2 regions of the Parafrankia irregularis genome follow, and region 1 is predicted to be linked to the other one. Evidence: riboswitches for the same ligand, from Rfam matches in the RefSeq annotation. Region 1 holds a riboswitch; the other holds the start of a gene.
What was found. Region 1 has a riboswitch for cyclic di-AMP ahead of AWX74_RS22515 (peptidoglycan-binding protein). Riboswitches for the same ligand answer to the same signal wherever they lie in the genome.
Positions count from the first base shown of each region.

Region 1 (4,208 bases):
TGAACCGGCCATGTTCTACGTCCTGTAGAAAAGACGTCATGGGCGTGGTCTACAACATCGTTGTTGTGTTTCACCTGGTCGGGATGGCCATGATTGTCGGAGGGTGGCTCGCGCAGATCCGCTCGCCGCATCCGGTCATCACGCCCGGCATCCTGCACGGCGCCCTCGTCCAGATCGTCACGGGCATGATCCTGGTGGGGCTTGCGTCCAGCGGGGCCGTGGACCGGGACGTGGACAACGCCAAGATCGCGGTCAAGCTCGTCGTCGCGGCGGCAGTCGCCGGCGTCGCCGTCGTGGGCAACGCCCGCGGCCGCGAGGCGCCGGCGGCCCTGGCTCACGCCGCAGGTGGGCTCGGGGTGGCCAACGTGGCGATCGCGGTGCTGTGGTGACGATGGCAGCCGGGTGGGCCTTCACGGCCCACGGGTGATCGCGGGCTGCGGGCTGCGGGCTGGGGACTGCGGGCTGTGGGGCACCGGGCGTCGGCGGGATGGCCGACGCCCGGTGCCTTGTGTGGGAGCCGGTGCGGGGGCGCCGAGTCAGTGCCCTTCCGGTGCCTCGACCAGCTCGGTGAGCACACCGCCGACACCCTTCGGGTGCATGAAGGCGATGCGGCTGCCGGCCGTGCCATGCACGGGCGTCTTGTTGACCAGGTCGAAGCCGGCGACGGTGAGCGCGGCCAGCGCGGAGTCGATGTCACCCACGCCGTAGGCGATGTGGTGGATGCCCGGCCCCTTCTTGGCCAGGAACTTGCCGACCGGGGTGTCCTCGCGGATCGGCTCCAGCAGCTGGACGTAGGAACCGCCGGTGTCGCCCTTGTGGACCAGCAGCATGGCCTCGCGCACGCCCTGCGCCTCGTTGGTCTCCTGATGCGCGACCGTCAGGCCGAATGCGGCCTCGTAGCGAGGAATGGCCTCCTCCAGCGAGGCCACGGCGATCCCGACATGGTCGATCCTGGTCAGCACAACATCGCTCCTGGTCGTAGGACGGTCGGCCCGTGGCGGCGTCCGGCCCGGGCCCAGCCTCCGAGAGTGCCCGGATACGGCGTTGCGGTCCACTGAATCCAGTACGCCGTGTCCCGGTCACCACCGACCTGTGGCGCGCGTCACCCCGGGCTTCGTCGAAGTTTCATCACGAGTGGTGCGGGAAGGGTCCCAGTCACCGCAGTCGGTATGAAATCCCCGCTCGGATCCACAAGAAGATCCGCGTTGCCTGTAGTGATTAATGGAAGGCGTGTAACGGTGCCTGGAGCTCGGCTTGATCGCATTTCTGCCGAGTCTATGCCGGGGGTGCGGGTTATCACCGGAAAACGCGGCGTCCCCGCCGTGACGCCTCTGGATGTCCAGGGGCCCGCGGCGGGGACGGTGCGTCGAGTCGATCGGTGATTCCGATCAGCTGACCAGGGTCAGCTGATCGACCGGTCGCTCGCTCAGGTATTCGGTTGTGCGGCCGATCAGCCGAACAGGGCCTTGTGGGTGAGCGGGCCGATGACGCCGTCGGGCACCAGGCCGTGCTTCTTCTGGAAGTCGATGACCATGTGGTTGGTCTGCGGTCCGAAGTAGCCGTCGACGACGATCGGGTAGCCGAGCTTACGCAGCTGGTCCTGCACCAGGGAGACATCCCAGCGGGGGCCGGACACGCCCAGCCGCATGTAGCCCGAGTCGACGGCGCGGTTGGCGCTGGCGGACGGCGCGGTGGACACCGTGGTGCTCACCGAGTTGCCCACGGCCGCGGCTGCCGCGGCTCCACGAGCCAGGTACTTCGTGTGCATGCCGTTGGTGTAGGCGCTCCACGCGGTGATGCCCTGGCTCTGGCAGACCTGCCGTGCGGCCCAGGCGTTGACGTTCGGGTCGTAGAGGTCGCGGTTTCCGACCCAGCTGGCATGCGCGCGCATGTTGATCTGCCACAGGCCGCGGGAGTCCTCACCGACGGTCGCGTGGGCGGTGGTGTTGCCGCCCGACTCGGCGAGCGCGACGGCGACCCAGGTGCTCAGCGGAATTCCGCGGCAGGAGTTCAGGCCGGCGTTCTTCGCCGCCTGCGCGATGCTGGTGTCCGAGATTACCGCCGCGCTGGCGGGGCTCGCGGTGAGGAACAGGCCGGCGGATGCCCCGATAACGCTTGCCGCGGCAACAGCAGCGGAGCGACCACGGCCTCGGCGGCGGACGCTGGGGGACTTGCGGTGCTTTCCGGTCGACATCAAGATATCTCGTTTCTACGTTGAAGAGCAGGCGGGTAGGGCGTCTTCAGGCGCCAACGATCCGTACACGGATCAATGAGTCGCGACGAAATTGGGTCGCGAAAGGCGCGCGAATGGACGCGCGTTCTGCTATCGGCGTGAAATTTGTCCGGGCCCGAGCGGGCCCCAGATCTCCGGTGTCAACCCCGGGTTACGGGCGCGGCATTACCGCGGCGGCGTTCCGAGGGACGGATGCAGTCCCGGCTGCTATTCGAAGCATGCGTACACGCAGATCCTTCCCGTACGCCTGCGAGGTTAGCTGTCGGGTTCGGGCCGGGAAGCCCGGTCGGCGCGCGTTGCGCGGCGACTTCACCCCGAGGACGGCCGCCCTGGGTGCGGTGGCCATCCGGAGGAACCTGGTTCCCCCGCTTCTGCCCTGGTGGTCACTAGGAGGGGACGACGGGCCTAGGGCAGAACTCGGCGTACGACCCGTCGCTTGTTTGGTGCCAGCACACCGTAACGAACTACTAAGGGTAGTCGCAAGTACTAGTTTTTGCCCTTTTGTGGCGCTACCTGGTCACGATGCGTACAACAGGTTGGTGTATGCGCACTGTACGCGACGAAGGGGGGAGAGGGTCCGCCGAGTACCGCCGGTGCCGCCGATGTGGTGTATGCGGCGTTCTGTCGGCTGCTTGAGCTGCGTGTGGTGACCGGGTCGTCCGGGAGAGTGGTGACCGATCCGCAGTGATCTCTGGCGGGCCTGTCGGCTCACGATCGCCGAGTCGGCTGTGATGTGCGTAGCATCTCCGGCGACAGTGGAATACCGGACCCCTGCCCCGTACCCGTGGGCCCTCGCCGACGTCCTACGGTGACTGGCGGGGCGGTTCCGCGGAACCGCCCCATACGTCGCGGGCAAGCTGGCGGTGTGGGCGCTCTCCCGTCGACCGCGCCGTCGTCAGGAACAGGCTCGCCCGGCCAGTGGACCGGGCGAGCCCGAGCGGATATGCGATGTGATCAGACCCAGCCGGACATCGGGTAGGCCGTCATCAGGTCTCGCACCTCGCCGGCGATGCGGCTGATGGTGGTCTCGTCGTCGTCGCCCGCGGCCTTCACGGCCTCGTCGATCCAGCCCGCCAGCGTCGGCATCTGCTCCGGCTGCAGTCCGCGGGTGGTGATCGCGGCCGTTCCCAGCCGGACGCCGGACGGGTCGAACGGCTTGCGCGGATCGAACGGAACGGTGTTGTAGTTGAGCTCGATACCGGCCCGGTCCAGCGCCTTCGCGGCCGGCTTGCCGGCGACGCCACGGCTGGTCAGGTCGATCAGGATCAGATGGTTGTCGGTGCCGCCGGTGACGAGGTCGAAACCGCGGGCGGACAGCGCCTCGGCGAGCGCCTTCGCGTTCGCGACGACGCGGTGGGCGTACTCGCGGAAGTCCGGGGTGGTGGCTTCGCGCAGCGCGACCGCGATGGCGGCGGTCGTGTGGTTGTGCGGGCCGCCCTGCAGGCCTGGGAACACCGCCTTGTCGAGGGCGGACGCGTGCGCCGCGTCCGACATGATCATCGCGCCGCGGGGCCCGCGCAGGGTCTTGTGCGTGGTGGTGGTGATGACCGGTGCGTGGCCCACGGGCGAGGGGTGGGCGCCACCGGCGATCAGGCCGGCGATGTGGGAGATGTCCGCCACGAGCACGGCGTCGATCTCGCCCGCGATCGCCGCGAAGGCGGGGAAGTCGATGGTGCGGGGGATCGCGGTCCCACCACAGAAGATCACCTTTGGCCGGTGCTGGAGCGCGAGGTCACGCACCTCGTCGAGGTCGACCCGCCCGGTGTCCTGGCGTACTCCGTACCGGACCCCCTGGAACCAGCGGCCGGTGGCCGACACCGTCCAGCCGTGGGTCAGGTGGCCACCCGAGGGCAGGCCCATGCCCATCACGGCGTCGCCCGGCTGCAGGAACGCCAGGTAGACGGCCAGGTTGGCGGGCGAGCCCGAATACGGCTGGACGTTCGCGTGCTCGACGCCGAACACCGCCTTCGCCCGG
Region 1 is NZ_FAOZ01000016.1:29,697-33,904, forward strand. Features, by position in the region: gene AWX74_RS22500 (LppP/LprE family lipoprotein) at 1-3, shown strand, start outside; gene AWX74_RS22505 (hypothetical protein) at 39-389, shown strand; gene mce (methylmalonyl-CoA epimerase) at 537-962, opposite strand; gene AWX74_RS22515 (peptidoglycan-binding protein) at 1,451-2,194, opposite strand; cyclic di-AMP (ydaO/yuaA leader) riboswitch at 2,464-2,625, opposite strand; gene AWX74_RS22520 (serine hydroxymethyltransferase) at 3,188-4,208, opposite strand, start outside.

Region 2 (4,208 bases), on a different contig from region 1:
GCCGGCATTCAGCGGGCCGCGGGCAGCGGCGTCTACGACATTCGCGGCTGGGGGGCGAAGCGGGCCCTGCCGCATTTCGACGACCTGCTGTTCCTGGGCGCGTCGATGTCCCGCTACCCGCTGGAGGGCTACCGCGAGCGGTGCGGCACCGATGTGATCCTCGGGGACCGCAACGCGAAGTACCCGCTGCACCTCGACATTCCGGTGACGATCGCCGGGATGAGCTTCGGGGCTCTCTCCGCGCAGGCGAAGGAGGCGCTCGGCCGCGGCGCGAGCGAGGTCGGGACGTCCACCACCACCGGCGACGGCGGGATGACCCCCGAGGAGCGAGACCAGTCGAAGCACCTCGTCTACCAGTACCTGCCGTCGCGCTACGGAATGAACCCGACCGACCTGCGCAAGGCCGACGCCATCGAGGTGGTGCTCGGGCAGGGCGCGAAGCCCGGCGGCGGCGGCATGCTGCTCGGCCAGAAGATCTCCGATCGGGTCGCCGCCATGCGTACCCTGCCGCCCGGTATCGACCAGCGCTCCGCCTGCCGGCACCCGGACTGGACCGGCCCCGACGACCTCGCCATCAAGATCCTCGAACTGCGTGAGATCACCGACTGGGAGAAGCCGATCTACGTCAAGATCGGCGCGAGCCGCACCTACTACGACGTGAAGCTCGCGGTCGCCGCCGGCGCGGACGTCGTCGTCCTCGACGGCATGCAGGGCGGCACCGCCGCCACCCAGGACGTCTTCATCGAGCACGTCGGCATCCCGACGCTGGCCGCGCTGCCGCAGGCGGTGCAGGCGCTGGACGAGCTCGGCCTGCACCGCAGGGTCCAGCTGATCGTCTCCGGTGGCATCCGTACCGGGGCGGACGTCGCGAAGGCGATGGCGCTCGGCGCCGACGCCGTCGCCATCGGCACGGCGGCGCTGATCGCGCTCGGTGACAACCATCCACGGTACGCGGCCGAGTACGAGCGGCTCGGCTCGGCGGCCGGCTACTACGACGACTTCCAGGACGGCCGTGACCCGGCCGGCATCACCACCCAGGATCCGGAGCTCGCGGCCCGGCTCGATCCGGTCGAGGGCGGCCGGCGACTCGCGAACTACCTGCGGGTGCTGACCATGGAGGCGCAGACGCTGGCCCGTGCCTGCGGCAAGGCCCACCTGCGCAATCTGGAGCCCGAGGACCTCGTCGCGCTGACGGTCGAAGCCGCGGCGATGGCCCGGGTGCCGCTCGCCGGGACCACCTGGATCCCCGGCGCCGACCGGTGAACGGGGAGACGCGCTGAGCGGCGAGCCGCCCGGGCAGCTGGACGGGCAGCCGAGCAGGCAGCCACTCGGGCGGCCGGACGGTCAGCTGAGCAGGCTGCCGGACGGATCGGGCAAAGAGGGCGCCATCGCTAGTGTTTCGGGTGTGGGGGAGGAGAACGCGTCCCGGCAGGGGCGGCTGGAGCGTGCCATCGCGGGCAACGTCCGGCGCCTGCGCCATGACCGTGGGCTGACCCTGGCCGAGCTCGCGGCGCGCAGCGGTGTGTCCAGCGCGATGATTTCGAAGGTGGAGAACGCGTCGATCTCCTGCAGCCTGACCACGCTCGACCGGCTCGCCGAGACGCTCGACGTGCCGGTGACGTCCCTGTTCCGCGGTGCTGACGCCGCCCGGGAGGCGGTCTTCACCCGCGCCGGCACCGGGCCGCGGATCACCCAGCGGGGGACCAGGGTGGGCCACGAGTACACCCTGCTCGGAGCACTGCGCGGCCCGCACAAGCGGATGGAGGCCCACATCGTCACGCTGACCGAGCGCAGCGAGGAGTTCCCGCTCTTCCAACACCCGGGCACCGAACTGCTCTACATGCTCGAAGGGGAGATGATCTACGGCCACGGCGATGCCAGCTACGTCATGCGCCCCGGCGACGCGCTGCAGCTTGACGGCGAGGGCGCGCACGGGCCGCGGGAGCTGGTCCAGCTGCCTATCCGGTTCCTGTCGGTCGTGGCCTACGGCGAGGTCGGCGCCGGCCAGCCCTGATCCGGCCTTTGCCGGCCTCCGTCGCCGTCCGGCCGATCACCCCCGCCGTCGTCCCGCCGCGCGGTCGAAAACGGTCGACTTCATGATGTGTCGGAATTCGGTTCAGGAAGATTCTTCGTCGCCGCGGCCGGAATTTCGGTCGCGGGCACGAACGCGTCGCGCACCTTGCGTGGCGGTCGGGTCGACCGATAGTGCCGAATCGCTGACCCTGGCCGAATGACGCCGGGAGGAAACGGTGAATATGCGGCCGAGGGGACGCGATGCCGGTGGAATTCAAGGCCGCAGTGCCGGATGTGGCGCTCGTCACAAAGGCTTTGAAATGGTTTGCGGTTCGTGTGTAACGTCTTGGCCGTGCTTCCGACCTGGGGAGCGCGCATCGGGTGGCACGCCGAACCCTGCCACACCCGGTGATTAACAGAACCGCAGGCAGGGGCGGGGGACCCAGGTTCCCGGACGTCGAATGAGCCTTCTCTTCGGACGTCCTCAGGGGTGAAGCCACCGGGCGCGATCTGAACGCGCCGGTCGGCCGGGCGATTCCCTAGCCCGAACCCGACAGCTAACTTCGCAGGCGTGGGGGAAGGACACAACTTTGTCCGCTATGGTTTCGGCTGCCCGCAAGAACCGTCGTTCCATCCGTCGGGGCCGCGCTCTGCTCGTCGCACCGGTGCTTGCCGCGACGATCGGTGGTGGTATCGCGATGTCCCAGCCGGCGAGCGCCGCTGCCCGGCCGGACGCACACCGCTTCCTGAGCGCGGTTGTTCCCTGCGAGTCGGGCGGTAACCCCCGCGCGGTGAACTCGATCGGCGCGGGTGGCCTGTTCCAGTTCATGCCCGGCACCTGGCACGCCGTCGGCGGCCAGGGCCTGCCGCAGAACGCCAGTGCCGCCGAGCAGTGGAAGCGTGCCCACATCCTGTACGCCCAGCAGGGCACCAGCCCCTGGTATGCCTCGAAGAGCTGTTGGGGCGGCAAGATCTGATCCACAGTATGCGGCAATCAATGCGCCCGCAACGTTCTCGTGACGTTGCGGGCGCATTGATTTTGCCTGGCATTCTGGTGGTTATTGGTAGTGAAATATCGATTCTAACCGATCTTCATTGGGTCCGCTGACAGTCATTTGACAGCGGGCTGACAGCAGTCTGATAGCTTCGCTGTCCTTCCGTCCCGATAGAGCACGTATGTTGCGTGTGCCTGCCGCGCGGGAGGCATCCGGTGGTTGTGCCGGTGCTGGCATGCGTGGGGGTGGGCGAGACGTGGCTGTTCGCGATCTGTTTCGACTGGGTGGTCGGGCGCCGGGCGAGATCGGGGGCGGCCCGGCCGCGGGCCAGCTGTCGCCCTCGGTGCCTGGGAGTCAACCGCGACCGCTCCCGCTGAAGCGCCACGGGCTTCTTCTGGCGGTGATCGCGTTCACCGTGTCGTCCTGCTCGGGTGACGGCGACACGACCGGGAGGCCCGAGACCGCGGTCACCTCGGGAACGGCCTCGTCGGCGCCGAACACGCTGGGTCTGTGGCCCGAGGACTACGTGCTGACCGAGGGTGAGGCGACGACATACTTCACCGGCGTTCCCGCCGGGACCAATACCGCCGGTGACCAGCCCGCGAAACGGTACACCCCTGAGTTCGCGGACTGCCTCGGCCTGTCGGCGACCGACCTCGACTACGAGCCTGAGGCAACCGCTGTCGGCGAGACCTTCGTGAGTGAGGACGGGGACTCGTTCATCTCGTCCTACGCCGAGATAGTGACCGAGAAGCAGGCCGCTGGCGTCCGCGCGATGTGGGCCAGTCCCCGGTTCGCGGACTGCACGGGCAGGGAGACCCGGGCCCGAATCGACGAGTCCGGCGCCGACGGCGACGGGGTCGAATATCAGGTGGCCGGGGTCCAGCGTCCCTCGGCGCCGACCGGAGCCGCTGGGTACCTGCGTGTGACGTTGCAGGTGCGAGAGCAGGATTTCACCTACGAGATGGCGGTGGACACCCTCGTCTTCATCGTCGATCACGTCGCGGTGACCGTCACGTACACGAACTACGAGACGGCCCCGCCGATGGATCGGCTGCAGCTGATCGCTGACCAGATCTCCGGGAAGCTTGCCCGGCAGCAGCCGCGCAGCATCGCCGGCCGGCCCACGGGACCGGCCACGTCAGCGCCGCGTGCGCTGGGTCTGCGGCCCGAGGACTACGTGCTGACCGAAGGCCCGGC
Region 2 is NZ_FAOZ01000042.1:5,066-9,273, reverse strand. Features, by position in the region: gene AWX74_RS35025 (FMN-binding glutamate synthase family protein) at 1-1,263, shown strand, start outside; gene AWX74_RS35020 (helix-turn-helix domain-containing protein) at 1,406-2,014, shown strand; cyclic di-AMP (ydaO/yuaA leader) riboswitch at 2,423-2,600, shown strand; gene AWX74_RS35015 (transglycosylase family protein) at 2,613-2,990, shown strand; gene AWX74_RS35010 (hypothetical protein) at 3,265-4,208, shown strand, end outside.
Region 2: another riboswitch for cyclic di-AMP. It lies ahead of AWX74_RS35015 (transglycosylase family protein); the one in region 1 lies ahead of AWX74_RS22515 (peptidoglycan-binding protein).